3 regions of the Paenibacillus sp. FSL R5-0407 genome follow, and region 1 is predicted to be linked to each of the others. Evidence: riboswitches for the same ligand, from Rfam matches in the RefSeq annotation. Region 1 holds a riboswitch; each other region holds the start of a gene.

Evidence for each region. A riboswitch is a leader RNA that binds a small molecule or an ion and turns the genes downstream of it on or off. The one in region 1 is predicted to bind cyclic di-AMP.
Region 2: another riboswitch for cyclic di-AMP. It lies ahead of NYE70_RS05490 (3D domain-containing protein); the one in region 1 lies ahead of NYE70_RS18300 (3D domain-containing protein).
Region 3: another riboswitch for cyclic di-AMP. It lies ahead of NYE70_RS12215 (TrkH family potassium uptake protein); the one in region 1 lies ahead of NYE70_RS18300 (3D domain-containing protein).

What each region holds. Positions count from the first base shown of each region.
Region 1 is NZ_JBBPAX010000001.1:3,857,786-3,864,198, forward strand. It holds gene NYE70_RS18290 (HD domain-containing protein) at 1-1,022, shown strand, start outside; gene NYE70_RS18295 (TatD family hydrolase) at 1,047-1,817, shown strand; cyclic di-AMP (ydaO/yuaA leader) riboswitch at 2,033-2,241, shown strand; gene NYE70_RS18300 (3D domain-containing protein) at 2,503-3,639, shown strand; gene rnmV (ribonuclease M5) at 3,772-4,338, shown strand; gene rsmA (16S rRNA (adenine(1518)-N(6)/adenine(1519)-N(6))-dimethyltransferase RsmA) at 4,342-5,226, shown strand; gene yabG (sporulation peptidase YabG) at 5,262-6,179, shown strand; gene veg (biofilm formation stimulator Veg) at 6,324-6,413, shown strand, end outside.
Region 2 is NZ_JBBPAX010000001.1:1,126,307-1,132,719, forward strand. It holds gene lpdD (prenylated flavin chaperone LpdD) at 1-140, opposite strand, end outside; gene NYE70_RS05475 (dihydroorotate dehydrogenase) at 176-1,108, opposite strand; gene NYE70_RS05480 (dihydroorotate dehydrogenase electron transfer subunit) at 1,105-1,800, opposite strand; gene NYE70_RS05485 (polysaccharide deacetylase family protein) at 1,983-2,810, shown strand; gene NYE70_RS05490 (3D domain-containing protein) at 2,861-3,550, opposite strand; cyclic di-AMP (ydaO/yuaA leader) riboswitch at 3,555-3,730, opposite strand; gene NYE70_RS05495 (amino acid ABC transporter ATP-binding protein) at 3,900-4,622, opposite strand; gene NYE70_RS05500 (amino acid ABC transporter permease) at 4,609-5,271, opposite strand; gene NYE70_RS05505 (transporter substrate-binding domain-containing protein) at 5,367-6,197, opposite strand.
Region 3 is NZ_JBBPAX010000001.1:2,526,500-2,532,912, reverse strand. It holds gene uvrC (excinuclease ABC subunit UvrC) at 1-1,508, shown strand, start outside; gene NYE70_RS12220 (CPBP family intramembrane glutamic endopeptidase) at 1,474-3,198, opposite strand; cyclic di-AMP (ydaO/yuaA leader) riboswitch at 3,489-3,648, shown strand; gene NYE70_RS12215 (TrkH family potassium uptake protein) at 3,724-5,058, shown strand; gene NYE70_RS12210 (potassium channel family protein) at 5,072-5,734, shown strand; gene NYE70_RS12205 (cation:proton antiporter) at 5,771-6,413, shown strand, end outside.

The sequences.
Region 1 (6,413 bases):
TCGTCACCCTTTGTGCGGCATTACTTCACGATTTGGGGCACGGCCCGTTCTCCCATTCGATTGAGCAGGCGTTTCAAATGCATCATGAAGACTGGACCTGTAAAATCGTGCTCGGCGATACGGAAGTCGGGGAGGTACTGCGGCGGCTGGGAGAGGATTTTCCGGATAAAGTGGCGGCCGTCATCCGCAAGGATTATGAGCACCCGATCGTGGTAAATTTGGTATCCAGCCCGCTTGATGCAGACCGTATGGATTATCTGCTGCGGGATGCCTATTTTACAGGAGTCAATTACGGAACGATCGATATGGACCGGATCCTCAGAATGCTCAGGCCGTTTCAGGGGCGGATCGTGGTCAAGGAGTCGGGCATGCATGCGGTTGAGGATTACCTGATGTCCAGGTATCAAATGTACTGGCAAGTTTATTTTCACCCGGTTACCCGGAGTTCGGAAATTATTCTGCGGCAGATTTTCCGCAGGGCTAAGGAACTTCACGAGAGTGGGCATCAATTTGCGTTCTTGCCGGATCCATTACCGGGATTGTTCAAACGGGATCTGACCGTGCAGGAGTACCTCCTGCTTGACGAAGCTTTGGTGCAGACTGCCTTTATGCAGTGGAAGAGAGAATCCGATGGACTGCTGAGCGAGCTGTGTTCTCGATTTTTAGATAGAAAGTTGTATAAATATGTAGAAGTGGAATCGTTAGATCTGGAAATGATCGACGACATCCGCGTCGCATTCAAGGACGTCGGACTCAATCCGGATTACGATCTGGAAATTGATTTTCCGACTGATCTGCCTTATGATGTGTTTCGTCCGGACGGGGAATTTAGGGACAAGCACATCCTTCTATTGGACCGGCAGGAGCAGATCCGGGAAATCTCCGAGGTATCGGACATTGTGCGTTCCATCAGCGGACTGCACCGGGGGAAATATCATTTGTACTATCCCGATAATAAAATTGCGCCGGTTATCGAACGGCTTCCGGAGCATATTCACGAAATATTTAAGCAAACCACATAAGAATACACCTAAGGAGGTAACAGCATGGAGTTATTTGATACGCACACGCATATGGATGCGCCGCAATTCGACGGCGACCGTGAGGAAGCGATTCATCGCGCATTGGAACAAGGGGTAACGCGGATGATCAATATCGGTTTTAACCGCGAGACCATTCCGACTACGATGAAGCTGGCGGAGTCGTATGAATTCATTTATGCGGCGGTCGGCTGGCACCCGCAGGATGCGATTACGATGAAGGAAGAGGATTTGGACTGGATTGCAGAACTCTGCAAACATGAGAAGGTTGTAGCGATCGGCGAAATCGGACTCGATTATTACTGGGATACTTCGCCAAAAGACGTGCAGCATGAGGTTTTTCGGAAGCAAATTCGCCTCGCCCGCGAGTTGAAAATGCCGATTTGTATCCATAACCGGGAAGCCCATGAAGATGTCGTCCGCATTCTGCGGGAAGAGAAGGCGAACGAGATCGGCGGCGTCATGCATTCCTATTCGGGAAGCTGGGAAATTGCCAAAATGTGTCTGGATTTGGGATTCCATTTGTCGTTTGGCGGACCGATCACGTTTAAAAATGCAAAGCAGCCCAAAGAGGTGTTGGCGAAGACTCCAATGGACCGATTATTGATCGAAACGGATTCCCCTTATTTAACACCACACCCTTTTCGTGGGAAAAGAAATGAGTCCGGACACGTCCGTTTGGTCGCCGAGGCTGCTGCCGAGTTAAAAGGGGTATCTCTCGAAGAAATCGCTGAAATTACCACCCGAAATGCGCTGGAACGATTTGGAATTCGATGAAATCGGGAGCAAAAGCGGTGAAAAAAGAAGCAATCGCGAAAGATTAATGCTCTTTAACTAATTAGCGAGAGATTATTACATTTTTTTAACCATTTATTAAAATAAACGTTGTTGATTCGTCCTTTACAACATGCATCGAAACAGGATAGAATCTTTTCAGTAATCGATTTGGGGTCGCTCATTTGCTGTTGGCGATTCCGGTTACATGGTTCCATGAACCAGTCTCGCTTAATCTCCACTTGTGGGGAACGGGGGAACCAAGTACGACACGCCGGGAAGGCCCGGCCAGATCGTAATTGATTTCTTTTTGGGTCATTGGGGTGAATTCAAGGTCATTGCGCCATGAGCGAATGAACTGAGGAAGGGCGGCACTCTCGCGTCCTAACCCGACAGCTAACCTCGTAAGCGTACATTGAGAGGGCAAACTCGTGCATCCTATTACACCAAGACATTCGGAAGCCACGAAAGAGAGCCTCTTACTCTTTCTTTGGGCTTCTTTTGTTTTTGAATAAAAGTAATAGGGTCATCATACTGTGTTAAACAGGAGGTGACGGTGCCGGGCAGACTGGGGCAGGATGCGAAGTGCAGCTCATTCAAAATGCATTTCGTAAAAATGAATTGTAGTCACGTCATATGTATCATGAATCGACCTAGACGGCGGGACTATGTAAGGAGGACGGAAGAAATGGGCTTTTTCCGCAAAAAGGAATCCCATGAATCGCGCTCATCCAGCATGTCTTACGCAATGCGGTGGAAACAAGAACATTTACGTCAAATTTCGGTTATCGGATTGTTGGCCATCGCGGTAGTACTCATCATCCTGATTTGGTCTTACAGCCAGAACAATAAAAAGATTTACTTGGTTGTTGACGGGCAAAGTCAAAAAATCGAAACCCGTCATTCGCTGGTCAATCAAGTACTGGAAGAACAGTCTATTGTGTTGGGTCCCGAGGACGCGGTATCGCGGCCGCTCGCTAGCTCCATCCAAGATGGCAACCGGATTGTCATTGTACGCGCGGTTCCGGTAAACGTGAGTGTGGACGGCACGAGCAAAGTGCATTTTACAACCAAGGACAGTGTGCAGGAAACGATTGAAGAGCTCGGCGTTACTATGGGGCAGGAGGATAAAATCACTCCGGCTTTGACCAGTAAGGTGTCGGCGAATTTAGATATTAAAATCGTCCGTGTCACCAAACATAAGGTACAGACCAAAGAAAGCGTACCTTTTACCGTCGTGAAAACATCGGACAATACTTTGCTTAAAGGGAAAACTAAAGTAGTGGCCCCGGGAAGCGAAGGTGTAGTCGTCCACAACATCGAAAAGGTATATGAGGACGGAAAATTCGTGTCAAAGCAATGGCTCGGCAAAGAAGTTGAAAAAGCAGCTTCGCCGAAGGTAGTCGCCGTAGGCACGAAGAAACCGACAGCCGTTGCGTCCGCCAGCATTTCCCGCACTTCGAACGCGGTGAATATCAGCGGGCTTACGACGAAAGGCGGCGTCTCGTTTAAATATAAAAAAGTACTTAAGAACGTAACTTTGACCGCTTATTCCGCCGAAGAAGACGGGATCGGTACGAAGACGGCTTCCGGTACCCGAGTCACGGAAGGAAGAACGATCGCGGTCGATAAGAGCGTCGTACCTTTGGGCTGGTGGGTTTATATCGAAGGCATCGGCTTCCGTAAGGCCGAAGATACCGGCGGTGCCATCAAAGGCAACAAGATGGACGTTTATTACGACTCCCTGAAATCCGCGAAAAACTTCGGACGGAAAAAGGGCCGGACGGTGTATGTAATCGGTCCGACCAAGCCGGAGTTGAACTAACCGGGCGCGTTTACTTTGCTCAGGGAATGATATACTATTAGGATGATGAATAAGACACGGATAAGAAGAGGATGAATTCCTCTTCTTTTTGTTGTAATACAACCATTTTATTGCGGAAAGGTATGGGGCAACATGATTAAGGAGGTCATTGTGGTGGAAGGCCGCGACGATACCGTGGCGGTGAAACGGGCCGTTGAAGCCGACACCATCGAGACCGGGGGATCCGCGATCAATGAGGCGACGTTACGCAAAATCGCGCTCGCGATGGAACGCCGCGGGATTATCATCTTCACGGATCCGGACCACGCGGGGGAGCGAATCCGCAAAATCGTAGCGAACCGGGTGCCGGGCTGCAAGCACGCTTTCTTGCGGGAGGCGGATGCGACGAAGGGCGATGACATCGGTGTAGAGAATGCTTCGCCGGAAGCGATCCGTGAGGCGCTCTCCCGCGTCCGCAGTGAGGTCGTAGGAGCGGCGGAAGACGCGCAGGACCAAATCGATTGGGAGGATTTGATCGGCGCCGGACTGATCGTACATCCCGAGGCTGCCGCCCGGCGGCGCTTTATGGGGGAACGGCTGGGAATAGGGTATTGCAACGGCAAACAGTTTTATAAGCGGCTGGCTATCTTTCGGATTAGCCGGGAGGAGTTTGCGGCTGCACTGGCGGAGTTGGAGAAAGAGAATGAAAGAGGCGAATAACCGATGACCATGAGAGAAGATGTATCTACACCGCGCCGGACGAAGGAAATTATTCAACGGCACGGTTTTTCATTTAAGAAAAGTCTCGGTCAGAACTTTCTGATCGATCAGAATATACTGGGCAAGATCGTCGGCGCGGCCGGCCTGGACGAGTCCAAAGGAGCGTTGGAAATCGGTCCGGGCATCGGCGCCTTGACCGAGAAGCTGGCTCAGACGGCCGGGCGCGTAGCCGCCGTGGAAATCGACCAAAGACTCCTGCCGATCCTGAAAGAGGTGCTGGAGCCGTATCCGCACGTCCATGTGATCCAAGGAGACGTGCTGAAGCTGGATCTGCAAGAGCTGTTCGCAAACGAATTTAGCGGCTGTAACGGCGTCAGTGTGGTGGCCAATTTGCCATACTACGTGACGACCCCGATTTTGATGAACCTGCTGGAGGCGGGCCTTCCGTTGGAGAACATTGTGGTCATGATCCAGAAGGAAGTGGCGGAGCGGATGGCTGCCTCTCCGGGAAGCAAGGCATTCGGAAGCCTCAGCATCGCTGTCCAATATTACAGTGAGCCTGAGCTTGTCTGCACGGTACCTCATACCGTCTTTATCCCGCAGCCGAATGTGGAATCGGCCGTCATTCGTTTGAAGGTACGCAGCACGCCGCCTGTATCCGTGGAGGATGAGGCCTTTTTCTTTGAGGTAGTTCAGGCGTCCTTTGCTCAAAGACGTAAGACGATTTCCAACAATCTTAAGAGCCGTTTTTTCCCTGGGGAAGGACGGGAGAGGCTGGAGTCCCTGCTCGGCGAAGCTGGCATTGAGCCTTCCCGACGCGCTGAAACGCTGGATTTGCAGGAGTTTGCGAACCTTAGCAATACGCTGTTGGCTGCAGGATTAAAATAGTAGAGCTGTAACCAATCCCCTCATTCGCCCATAGGATGGAGTTAGAGGTGATTGATTTGACGAAATTGGGAGACTTGGTCGTCCGTAAATCGTACGGAGGGGACGTTACCTTTCGTATTGAAAAAATAGTGCGGGAGCAGGCCATCATCAAAGGAACGGAGTTCCGGCTGCTGGCCGATGCTCCCTTGACCGATCTGGTCGGGGTTAGCCCGAACACGCCGGGCGAAAAAACGCAGCGAGCCCGGATCAAGGCTACCGAATCGCTGCAGCAGCTGACTAAAGACCGCCTGGAACTGACAGAGCGAAACCAGTCCACTTTGGGACGGGAATGGTTCCCTCCGGGAGAACCTTCATTTTTCGAGGTACCGGGCAAGGTGCTTCACTTGGACGGGGATGAGCGTTATTTAAAGAAGAGCCTTGACCTCTACGAGAAATTGCGCGTACCCGCGCATGGTTACTTTGTCACGGAATCCTCTATGGCTAATGCCCTTTACCGCCTGCTTCCAAGCATTCAGCCCGACATCGTCGTGCTGACAGGTCATGACGGGGTTCTGAAGAATCGCCCCACAACCGACTTATACAACTTATCCAGCTATAAAAACTCGAAGCACTTTGTGGAGGCGATTCAGACCGCTCGGAAGTATGAGCGGAATTTTGATGCCCTTACCATCGTCGCAGGTGCTTGCCAATCGCATTTTGAAGCCTTGCTGCAGGCGGGGGCCAATTTCGCAAGCTCCCCGGCCCGCGTGCTGATTCACGCCCTGGACCCGGTCTATATCGCCGCCAAGGCGTCTTTGACGTCCATACGCGAAACGATCCACATAACGGATGTCCTTAGTCATACGGTCAGCGGAACTCAGGGCGTAGGGGGAATCGAAACCCGGGGAAGCTACCGGATCGGCTTGCCGAAACTCATGGATTTATCCGCTTTAAAGGTCATTCCTTCGATGTAATTTCACATTTTAGTGGGCTCGAGAAAAGTGTCGAAAAAAAATCGTTGACAACCGTTTTTTTCTGCTGATATAATAATCTGTTTCGACTTGACAGGTGACTCCCTTTCTTGTATAATGGACAAAGAAGGAAGGTGGTCACAGGCAATGGCTAAAAATGCGCTGTCAGAAATTAAACACAGTCTCGACGCTCACGTTGGACAGAAGATTATGCTGCGTGCAAACGGAGGTCGCCGA
Region 2 (6,413 bases), 2.7 Mb from region 1:
GTTGTCTGAACCTGGATTCCCTCGCCCTCGGCATAAGCGGTGGAAGCCGCGCCGATATGAGCTTCTCCCCCTGTTATCATCAATAATAAATCCCGCCCGGCGGGAATTGCCTGCAGATTGATATCGTCAAAGCTGTGCATTCGCGAGACCTCCTTAGCATTACCTTCTATCTATTCTAAAGGATGCCGCGAATTTCGTCCAAGCTGTTTACCTTTTGCTCCGTCATAAATTGCTCAAGGCCTTCGATAAGCTCCTTGCCTGCTCTCAAATTTATAAAGTTAAACGTGCCCACTTGAATCACGGCGGCTCCGGCCATAATAAATTCAACGATGTCTTCCGCACTCGATATTCCGCCCATGCCCATGATAGGAATGCTGACCGCGCGGCTGACTTGATGTACCATCCGGAGAGCGATCGGTTTGATCGCCGGGCCCGATAAGCCTGCATACAGGTTGTCAAATACGCTTCGGCGGTTGCGGATATCGATTTTCATGGCCGAGAACGTATTGACCAGCGATATACCATCCGCTCCCTCCGTTTCGCACATCACTGCCATTCCGACGATATCCTCGGCATTCGGGGAAAGTTTGACGACAAGCGGCAGCGAAGTAACCGCACGGATTTCCCGTACAACCTCCCTGGCCGTCTCTGTCTTGATTCCGTAAGCCATTCCTCCGGCCTTGACATTCGGACAGGAAATATTCAGTTCGATCATATCGATGGCCGAACGTCCTTCTCTTCGTCTTGCAGCTTCATCCTGCTCGATCATCAGTGCGCCATCAACATAATCCTGAAGCGTATTACCGCCCAAATTGACAATTCGCGCGGTATCCAAGTCTTCCCATCGTGGGCACTCCTCGCGCAAAAACATGGGGATTCCCGGGTTTTCAAGTCCCACACTGTTCAACAGCCCTGACGCAGTTTCATAAACGCGTATGCCTGAGTTTCCTTCCTTGGGATGAAGGGTCAACCCTTTTCCGGAAATGCCTCCTAAGAGGTTCAAATCATAATAATTGCCATACTCCTTACCGAATCCGAACGTTCCCGAGGCCATTACGACCGGGTTTTTAAAGTGAACTCCAGCAATATTGCAGGACATGTCCATCATGCAAACACCACCTCTTCCGCACGAAACACAGGTCCGTCCGCGCAGGCCTTTTTTCGTCCATCGCGGCACTGGACACTGCATACGAGACAGGCCCCGATCCCGCACGCCATCCGATTCTCAAGCGACACATAAACCTCCGCCTTTGTTCCGGAATCAGCCTGCTTCCGTTGCACGGCTTCCAGCATCTTGTGCGGGCCGCAGGCAATGATCGTGTCATAAGCATTAAAATCTATCTCATCCAAAATAATTCCGCCCACGTTCACTACCACTTGCCCCGTGGTTCCGGCCCGGAATTCATCTACCATGTAAGCCTCTCTGCTGAAGCCTAAATATACGTCTGCATCAGGAATTTGCCCTAAGGCATAATAAAATGGAGCAATACCGATACCTCCACCAACAAACGCCGTCTTCCCTGAAGGTCTCGAAAAACCGTTACCCAGCGGGCCCTCCAAGGAGATAGAATCCCCTTTTCTCAACTTTGAGAACATTTCCGTTCCTTCTCCGGCCACTAAATATAGAAATTCCACGTATTCCGCGGTTACGTTAAAAATGCTTAGCGGTCTGGAAAGCAGAGGATAGTGATCCCATGCCCGCAGCATGTAAAATTGACCCATTGTTCCGGCGAATTGTCCCGCCACGGCGAGTCGATAAACGCCTTCTGCTACCTGCTCATTAGCCAATACTTCCGACAAAATTCTCTCTCCTTCCCGAATAACGCCACTTTGTTTGCTGCTCCTTGCTTCATATTAAGATGCAATTTTTCAGCTATCCGAGTCTGTGATAAACCTCACATTTGCATAATACACATAATTAGCCAGTTTCCTGGGCATACCAATTTATAATACGGTTTCCGGGTAAAAGGAGAGGATTTGCTATGTCTAGATCGACCAAACGGCGGATGATCTCCGCTGGAATCTGCGCCGTCATGACGGCTTTGTTTTGCTGTATCCTCTGCTTATTCCCCGACTCCTCCAATGCGTTTACTACGAAAGGCCCCTTAACAGAGGATACTGATTCATTGGATACCGCACCTGCTTCCGCAAAGCCCTTAAATCTGGGAGAGCTTCGGCGAAAATATTCCGAAACCTTTAAATTCCGCGGTCCAGAAGTGAAACAGATCGCCCTGACTTTTGACGATGTGCCCGATCCGCGGTTTACGCCCCAGGTATTGGCTGCACTTCGCAAAGAAGGAGTCAAAGCGACTTTTTTCGTCGTCGGGCACCGGGCGAAGAAGCATCCGGAGCTGCTGAGGGCCATTCACCGGGACGGCCACATCATCGGCAACCATTCCTTTAGCCATGCTTTGTTCAAAAACCGCTCGCGAAGTCAGTTTCAAAACGAAATTTTGCGAACCGAGAATATTATCGCTAATCTCGTTGGTTATCGGCCCAAGTTGATACGCCCGCCATATGGAGAAATTAACGAGGAACAAGTTAAGTGGGCCAAGAAAAGCGGTTATATTATCGTGAACTGGAATGTCGATTCGCTGGATTGGAAAGGACTCGATTCGGAGAAGGTGAAACAGAACGTCCTCAAGGCCGCAGGCCCGGGTTCTATTGTATTGCAGCATGCCGGAGGGGGAACGGGGTCGGATTTATCCGGAACGATTCAGGCGCTGCCTGAGATCATTCAGACGTTGAAAGCAAAAGGCTATCACTTTGTGACTCTTCCCGAGCTTCTGCAAACGAAGAAGTACAAATAACGGAGAGTAGGAATTAAAAAAGCAGCTCCCTTGGGAGCTGCCGCATTCAATTATTTATCTAAAATATACAATTTAACGTCCTGAAATCCGAACTCATTAACGGTTTGCGGGCTGCCCGGAATGAATATATCAATGCGGTTCCCTTTGATCGCGCTGCCCTGATCGGTTGCGGTCGCAACGAAGGCGTTTTTCGGCAGATTGGAATGGCTATGTCCCGTAACAAGCACTTTAGTGCCCATAGGAATTACTTTCGGGTCAACGGCGATCGTCCCCAACTGCAACGGTTTGCCGAAGTAATCAACGGCTCCCCACTTTCCGTTCTCGCTCGCTGCGGAAGAATATGCCGTAGCCTTAACCTCCACGGTTTTGGAGTAAGAGAAATTCTTGCCCCAAGCCTCTACGGTCTTATCCGCACTTGAGACTTTTACGGCTGATAACGGCTGAGGAATTATGTTTTCCTTTGCGCTTGCAGAAGCTGTTGACATAAGGGCTTTGGATCCTTCTCCAGGGATAACGATATCCAGGCCGCCGTAAATATTCGATGCTTTGATGGATGGATTCGCTGTAATCAGCTTGTTCATATCCACGCCGTATTGTTTAGCCAGAAGGTAAAAGGTGTCTCCTTCCTTCGCTTTATGTATCGAATCCGCATGGACAGGTACCGACTGCAAAGCTCCTGCCAATCCGACTGCAATAATTGTCGCCTTAACGGCGCGTGCTAATTTAGTATGCTTATTCATGATGTCCTCCTTCTACTATCGCCTGCGGAGTTAGTTGTCGGGTTAGGGAAAAAAGGATAGGCCCCTGCGCATTTACTTCGCTTCACCCCAAGATAGCCATGTTCTCGTCATTGGACGGGTACAGCTAATCGGAAAATCGTCCCCCGCACCTGCGCTGGCAGGTTTTGGCCTAATCAATATATCACAATTTTGTAACCAATAGGGCAAGCAAATGTTTCCATGATGCGTTAAGCAGCAGCCAATCAGACTATTTTCACCGATGATGTGATTACAATTCTGTAAAAGCGATCGAACTCAAAAAAAACCGCCGGAGCGTTCTCCGGCGGTTCATTCATGTTATAGAGTTAAGTTACAGCACTTTACTGAGAAAATCCTTGGTCCGCTGATTCTTCGGCGAACCGAAGACCTCCTGCGGAGTCCCTTGCTCCATAATGACACCCTGATCCATAAACAGAATCCGGTCCCCAACTTCGCGGGCAAAGCCCATTTCATGCGTGACGATGACCATCGTCATCCCCTTGTCGGCTAGGTTCTTCATCACGTCCAGCACCTCTCCGACCATCTCCGGATCAAGCGCGGAGGTCGGCTCATCGAACAGCATCACATGCGGCTCCATAGCGAGCGCGCGAGCAATCGCGATCCGCTGCTTCTGTCCGCCCGACAGCTGGGAAGGATAAGCGTCCCGCTTGTCTTCCAGTCCGACCGTGCGCAGCAGGTCCATGGCCAAAGCTTCCGCTTTGTTCTTTTCGATTTTTTTTACACGGATGGGAGCCATAGTGATATTATCGATCACATTTTTATGCGGAAACAAATTAAACTGTTGGAATACCATTCCCATTTTTTCGCGGGTTTTGTTGATATTGTGGCGTTTTCCGGTAATGGATTCCCCTTCGAAAGTGATCTCGCCCTCGGTTGGTTCCTCCAGCAGATTCAAACAGCGGAGAAAGGTACTCTTCCCCGAGCCGCTGGGGCCGATCACAACGACGACCTCTCCTTTGGCGATTTCCAGGTCGATCCCCTTCAAAATGTGAAGCTGGCCGAACTTTTTATGCAAATTTTTAACGGTGATCACTGGCTTTCAACTTCCTTTCGAACAGACCCAAAATACGGGACAGTGTGAATGTCAGAATAAAGTACATAACCGCTACAATCAGATACGGCGTCATGCCGTCGTAAGTGATCGTGACCACAGCACCGGACTGGAACATCAGCTCCGTAATACCGATAAAGGATACGATCGAAGATTCCTTAATAATCGTAATAAACTCATTCCCGATTGCGGGCAGCACCGACTTGATCGCCTGCGGAATAATGATAAAACGCAAGGACATCCAGCGATTCATGCCTAGGGACCGAGCTGCTTCTCCTTGCCCCCGGTCTACGCCCTGGATCCCGGCACGGAATATTTCCGCAAGGTAGGCCGAGCTGTTGATCGAAAGCGTGATCGCTCCGGATTCAATCGGGGAGAAGTTGACATTGAACGCCGTCGAAAAACCGTAATGAATTATTAAGAGCTGGACCAACATCGGCGTTCCCCGTAAAAATTCAACCCAAGCATGGCCGATAAACCGGACAATTCTCCACGGGGCCATCCGCAAGAGCGTAACAAGCAGGCCCAAAATAAAACCGCAAAGAACCCCCAGAGCCGCCAGTAGCAGCGTATACTGCAGACCGGTCAAAAAATAGCTGCGGTACTCCCAAAACATTGTAAAAAGCTCCATGTCCCAATCATTCCTCCTATTTTACCTCAAAAGCCTTGACAAAAAAACAGAAAATAGCGAATAGGCTCCGCTATTTTCTGCAAATCGGTCACCGGTTATTTTTCAGCAAGTGCGCTTGCTTCGGTAACGAACTTATCGATCGAACCGTCTCCGATCAGACGATCCAATGTGGCGTTGACCTGGTCAAGCATTTCCTTGTTGCCTTTCTTCACGCCGACGACATAGCCTTCGTCCTCGGTTACCGGTTTGGCGTCCGTAATGCTGATGCCTTCTACGTTCTTGACGAAAGATTCGGCCACAGGGCCTTCGATAATCGCCACATCAACGCGTCCCGATTTCAGTTGCATGATGATATCGTTTATTTTTCCAAGAGAAGTCAGCTTGGCGCCTGTGATCGTCTTGGCAATGTCTTCTTGAATGGAGCCCTTCTGTACGCCGATCTTCAGACCTTCCAATGATTCCATTGTGTTGTATTTATCTTTGTCCTTGGTCGCGGATACGACCGACTGCTCCGCTTTATAATAAATTTGGGACAAGTCGACTTGCTTCGCGCGTTCCGGTTTCGGGCTGAGACCCGAAATGACGAGGTCCACACGGCCGCTGTCCAATTCATTCAGCAGGGAGTCGAAAAGCATATCCTTGAATTCCACTTCGGCTCCAAGATCCTTCGAGATTTCCTTGGCGATCTCAACATCGAAACCGACGATTTCATTGTCACCATTCTCATTTTTGATTTTAAATTCGTAAGGCGGGAAATCCGCGCTCAATCCTACGATCAGCTTTTTGGAAGCCGTACCGGTATTGGCCGATCCTTGACTTTCATTAGCCGGAGTGTTTCCGCCCGCATTGTTTTTATTTTGTCCGCAAGCGGCAAGCACGCTTGTTACCATAATTAACGCTACAATTAAGATACCCCATTTTCTCATCTGTCTCTCTCCCGTCGGTATTTTTTTATTAACCACCATTCGATTTACTGGGCTAATTATAAATCAACCTGTATATATATGCAAAGCTATTTTTATCATTTTCATCATTTTTTCATACTTCACGGATAATAATCATAAAAATGTTAAATTTTATAAAACCATGGTCAATTCAATATGTAGACCAACCGTATTCAATCAAAAGATTTTAATATAAAA
Region 3 (6,413 bases), 1.3 Mb from region 1:
TCGGTCCGTATCCTAACGCCTATGCCGCGCAGCAGACCAAAAAACTGCTCGATCGCATGTATCCGCTGCGCAAATGCAATGTGATGCCCAAGGAGGTATGCCTGTATTATCATATGGGCCAATGCCTGGCTCCGTGCGTAAAGGAAGTGCCGCAATCCGCCTATGAGCAGATGACGCAGGAAATCACTTCTTTCCTCAGCGGCGGACATGAAGAGATTAAGAAGGAACTGCAGCGGAAGATGCAGGAGGCCGCGGAAGACCTGTATTTTGAGCGCGCCAAGGAACTAAGAGACCAGATCATCAACATCGATGCGCTCATGGAAAAGCAGAAGATTACGACGGCGGACGCCAAGGACCGGGACGTATTCGGTTACGCGGTGGACAAAGGCTGGATGTGCGTTCAGATCCTGTATATGCGTCAGGGTAAAATGATTGAACGGCATGCCTCGGTCTTTCCTTTTTACGGGGATGCCTACAGTGACTTTCTGTCTTACGTGACTCAATATTACAGCGATAACCCGGCATTGCCGAAAGAGATTTTGCTCCCCGGCATGGCTGAGGAGCCTGGACAGGGCGAGGAAGCCCCAGGCGAGCCGGAGGCGGCCAAAGCCTCATCTGCCGCAACCGAAGGCGTCAGCGAGGCGCTCGACGCGGCAAGCGGGGCTTCGGCGCTTCATGAGTGGCTCGGCGTGAAGACGCTGGTGCCGCAGCGCGGCCTTAAGCGTCAGATGGTGACGATGGCTGAGGAGAATGCGCGCGTGGCGCTTGACGAGAAATTCCGCCTGATCGAGCGGGATGAGGAACGGACTCGGGGAGCCGCGGAGAACCTGGGCCGTTCGATCGGACTGGATCGGGTATCCCGGATCGAAGCGTTTGATAACTCCAACATCCAGGGGACGAATCCGGTCTCGGCGATGGTTGTGTTCATCGACGGCAAACCGGCCAAGAAGGATTACCGGAAATACAAAGTCCGGACCGTTCAGGGTCCGGACGATTATGAAACGATGCGCGAGGTCATCCGCCGCAGATACGAGCGCGTGCTGAAGGAGAACTTGCCTCAGCCTGATCTGATCATCGTCGACGGCGGCAAAGGGCAGATTTCGGCTGCAATCGACGTACTGGAGAACGAGCTCGGTCTATTCATTCCGGTGGGCGGCTTGGTCAAGGATGCCAAGCACCGGACTGCGCAGCTGATGGTGGGCGATCCGCCCGAGCCGGTTCATTTGCCTCGCGACAGCCAGGAGTTTTATTTGCTCCAGCGAATTCAGGACGAGGTTCACCGGTTTGCGATTTCGTTCCATCGCGAGCAGCGGGCGAAATCGATGGTGGCTTCGCGCCTGGATGCGATTCCGGGCATCGGGGAGAAGCGTCGTAAGGCGCTGCTGAAGCACTTCGGTTCGCTCAAAAAAATGAAAGAGGCCTCAGTCGAAGACTTCCGGCCCCTTTCCATTGGCGACAAGCTAGCCAAACAAATTATAGATGCCCTTCGGGATGATGAGGAGTCGTGAACAACGGCTCCTCTTTTTTTGGCAATGGTGCTGAAGGGCGTTCCTTACCCGGTGGATTGAACAAGTAGATGACGAAGGCAACAATCGCCGGTAACACGATATAGAAAATGCCTGCCGTGATATTCAGCGTTCCACCTGTAAACATAATGCTCAGCGACATTAAGATGCTGTCGAAGATGACGTGCGAGAACAGGACCGCAATAAAACCGTAGCGCAGGAAAATATAGCTGAACAACAGGCCGATAATGAGCAGCTCGATCGGACGGGAGATGACCGGGTAGATCGGATACAACGTATGGCCGAACGCCCAGATCAGCGTCGTGATGATACTTGCGACGAGCGTGCTGCGGAACATTTTCTTCAGCATCGGAATCCCGAACAGCCGGTATACGGCCTCTTCCCCGATCCCTGCCACCCAGGCAAGCAGCGGGAGCAGCGCAGGATAGAGCATGTTATACGGTGATTGGGAGGCATCCGTGGTCGACCAGGTGTGGATCGTTCTTTCCAGAATGAAGAAGATCACGGACTGAACTCCAAGCAGAATAAGTGCCCAGGCGTATCCGTCCGCCATCGATTTTACTACATGCCGTCCATAACCCTGTTCCTTGGCCCGGGCCCAGAGATTAATCCCCTGCTTGCGCCAGAGTCCATCGCCTCCGACGAGGGAGAAATAGACGGAGGCGGCCAGAATCAGCGTGACGACGCCCTGAAATACAAGCCCGAAGATCAGCATTGCACCGCTTAAGCCTTCTTTTTCAAAATAAGGCATCATATTAAGCGCAGAACCCATGGAAATGATGAAGTACAGGGAGGCGAGCACGATTCCCCGCTTGAACGAAGTATGTACTCTTGTCATGGCGCTGTACACGATCGCGAGAATTCCCAGCACAAAAGTCAATAGGGCATATCCTACATAGGTCAGCCAGTTGGCGAGCGTGGTTTGGCTTTTTACATAATCGGTATGGCTTTGCGGCACGGAGAAGTAACTATCGATTTCGGAGACCTGGCCTTCGAAATAATGAATATCGATTTGGGCATTCGATTTCCCCGCTTCATATCCCACCAGCGTTAAAGACAGACCATCCGGTGTTTCGCCCACGGAAGATTGCATATCTTCGCTGTAACCAAGCGACTTCAAGTAAGGTTGGGCTAACGCCAGCTTTTCTTCCCACGATAGGTCCTGCACTCCCGAGGTAGCGGCATCAGCTTCGGATGAACCGCCGCCCAATCCCTCGATGTCCGGAAACCCGGTTTCGGGGTATTCTTTAAAGCCGACCGCCTTGCCCGTGGTCATATGGATATCTACCGTTACGGCTTTGAGCAGCCCGCCTGGCTTATTGATGCGGACTTGAAAGATGTCGTAGGGGAACTGCTTTTCATACTTTTTAAGGTAATCTTCCATTAAACCTTCCCGGGTCAAATACCCGTATACATCAGCGCGCGTCTCGTAAGTAACCAGGGCATCGTTGAAGGGACCGGTTAATCCGAGCGTCGATTCCGCGAATTTGACGGCGGCTTCCTTTGCCTGCTCCTTCGTGATTAGCTGAGTCGATTGTTCGACCTGCAGCGTTTCGGAAGCGGTAGTCGGGACAATCTGGAGTAAAATAAAGACGATGAGTCCAATGACGGCGAGTATCCATAAGGTCCTGGTCTTTATCCCGCGCGTCTTCGGTTTTAAATCGGAATACATACGAAAACTCCTTTTAACGATTTTTTGTTGAATCTGTATGATTTCGGTACTTCCATGTCACAGTAAAGATAACACAGGGGAGATTTCTTCGCCAGAGACGAAGCTTGTTTCGCGTAAAAGCGCAATAACCACGGCAAATCCCAGCATGGCTTAGATAAGCATTCACCTTACGGTCTGTTTCAACTCTTTTAAGTCATTTTCGATCTATTTCATCCAATTAAACCTTTGTGATGGAAGTGAATAAGGATTATAATCCAATTTGACGAAAATGAAATGAAAATGAATGTAACTTAATATGTTGGCCGAATTTCTACCGAAAACGGGGGAACCGATATTTAGGGGTGAATTTCGCTGCTTCACTTGCATTGCGCCTGGTGAAAAAGCGAATAGGGCAGACCGCGCAAGCCCGAATCCGTCAGCTAACCTCGTAGGCCTTTGCAGCAGGGACCAATCAAAAAGCATTGGATTTCCAGTGCTTTTTTTCATTGTTTCTTTTTTGCCAAATTGAGTAATGAGGTGAGCCCGTTGCTTTCCAAATGGATCAGATTTTCCCCACCCCAAGTCCTTGTGTTGGGCTTTGCGTTCATTATTTTGGCCGGTTCGCTGCTTTTGATGCTGCCGATTTCCAGTAGTACGGGAGAGTCGCTTCCTTTTATTGACGCTTTCTTTACCGCTACTTCAGCAACCTGTGTAACAGGGCTTGTCGTAGTGGATACAGGAACCTATTTCTCAACATTTGGCCAGGTGGTCATTATGCTGCTGATCCAGGTAGGCGGTCTGGGGTTCATGACCATGGCGACCTTGTTCGCTCTGGTGTTTAAACGAAAGATTTCGCTGAAAGACCGGCTTCTGCTCCAGGAGGCGATGAACCAAAATACGATGGAAGGGATCGTCCGGCTGATCCGTAAGGTGCTGATGTATTCCCTGATTATCGAGAGCTGCGCCGCACTTCTGTTCACAATCCGCTGGTCGTTCGACATGCCGATTGGCCGGGCGCTGTTCTTCGGTATCTTTCACGGCGTTTCCATGTTCAACAATGCTGGTTTTGACCTGTTCGGCGAGTACCGCAGCCTTACCCAGTATGTAAACGATCCGGTCGTCAATCTCGTAACGATGTTCCTGATCGTTTCCGGAGGGCTCGGCTTTATCGTTTTGTCCGACCTGATCGAGTTTCGGCAACGCCGCAAATTGTCGCTTCATTCCAAGGTGGTTCTCTCCATGACCGCCACATTGATTCTGGTCGGAGCGCTCGTTATTTTCGTGTTTGAATTCACCAACTCCAATACCTTGCAACCGCTGGATTGGGGCGGAAAAATCTGGAGCTCGTTCTTCCAGTCGGTTACGCCGAGAACGGCGGGTGCCAATACGGTGGATATCGGCGGGCTTAGGCAGGCGACGCAATTCTTTATGATCATCCTGATGTTCATCGGGGCATCGCCAAGCTCCACCGGGGGCGGGATCAAGACGACGACGTTCACGATTCTGGTCGGGGCGGTCATTTCCATGATCCGCGGCCGTTCGGATCTCGTGTTGTTCCGTTACCGGCTGGCCCAGGAGCGGATATTCAAAGCCGTCACGATCACGATGCTCGCTTTGTTCCTGGTCATCGCCGTGGCGATGGTGCTTTCAACTACGGAAGATGCCAGCTTCCTGAGCATTTTGTTCGAAACGACTTCCGCTTTCGGTACGGTCGGCCTTTCCATGGGGCTGACGGGAAAATTGACGATTGCGGGGAAAATTATTATCAGCTTCACCATGTTTGCCGGACGGTTAGGGCTGCTGACGTTAGCTTATGCGCTCGGGCCGAAGAAGGGTAAAGAATTATATAGACATCCCGAAGGCAAAATGATTATAGGATAAGGGGAAAAGTGAGATGAAAACACAGCAGTTTGTAGTGATCGGCTTGGGGCGTTTCGGTTCCAGCCTGGCGCTAGAGCTGATGGACCTCGGCTACGAGGTTCTGGGCGTGGACAGGAACGAGGAAGTGGTCGAGGAATGGAGCGACCGGCTTACGCATGCCGTCGTCGCGGATGCGACGGATGAAGAAGTTCTGAAGTCGTTGGGCGTTCGAAATTTCGACTGCGGGATCGTAGCGATCGGCAATGATATTCAAATGAGCATCCTGTCGGCCATCCTTCTCAAAGACCTTGGGATTAAAACGGTGGTAGCCAAGGCGATTTCCGTCCTTCACGGCCGGGCGCTGGAGAAGCTCGGCGTCGACCGGGTTATCTTTCCCGAGAGGGATATGGGGGTTCGGGTCGCCCATCAGCTTGTAACTCCAAACCTGCTGGATTACATTGAACTTTCCAAAGAATACAGACTTGTCGAAATGAGAGTACCGCAATGCCTGGACGGAAAAAATGTCGGCGACCTGAACCCGAGAGCACGTTTCGGCTGCAGCATCGTAGCCATCCACCGGGAGAACGGCGTCATTATTGCACCGACGGCAATGGATCATCTAATCCTTGGGGACATCATGGTCATCATCGGGGCAAAGAAAAACATCGATGAATTCGAAGCTATTATAAATGATTAATCATTTTAGTGATTCTGCTCTTGGAGTGTGACCTGCATGGAATCTGCTGCAACGGAAGCAATTCGGCATTTTCTGATCCTAGTATTGTTTGTTCTCAGTGTCGGCATGGTTTCCGGCAAATTAGCCGCTTGGCTCAAGCTGCCCGATGTTGCCGTATTCATCGCCGTCGGCATGCTGCTCGGGCCCGGCTTGAAGCTCATTCATGAATCCAGCGGCTCGCTGATCAATCAGCTCATTTTAACATTGGGTTCGGCGCTCATTCTGTTTGATGGCGGCAGGAATCTTAAGCTCAGCGGTCTCCGTAAGGTTTGGATCACCCTATCCTTGCTTAGCGTCCCGGGGGTAATCATCTCGGTATTGGTTGTGGGGGCAGGCGTGCATTTTCTGTTCGGGGTGGATTGGATTTTTGCCTTCCTCGCAGCTGCGGTCATTGCATCTACGGACCCGGCATCGATCATCCCCATCTTCAAACAGGTGAAGATCAAGGAGCGTGTCCGCGAGACGGTGGAGAGCGAATCGGCATTTAATGATGCAACGGGTTCGATTCTTACGTTTGCTTTGTTGGCGGCGGTCGCGGGCGGCGGCGAACTCCATTTTGGCGCGATGACCTTGGACTTTGTAAAAACCGCGCTCGGCGGAATTGTGATCGGGCTGATCATTTCCGGGCTGCTGGCCTATT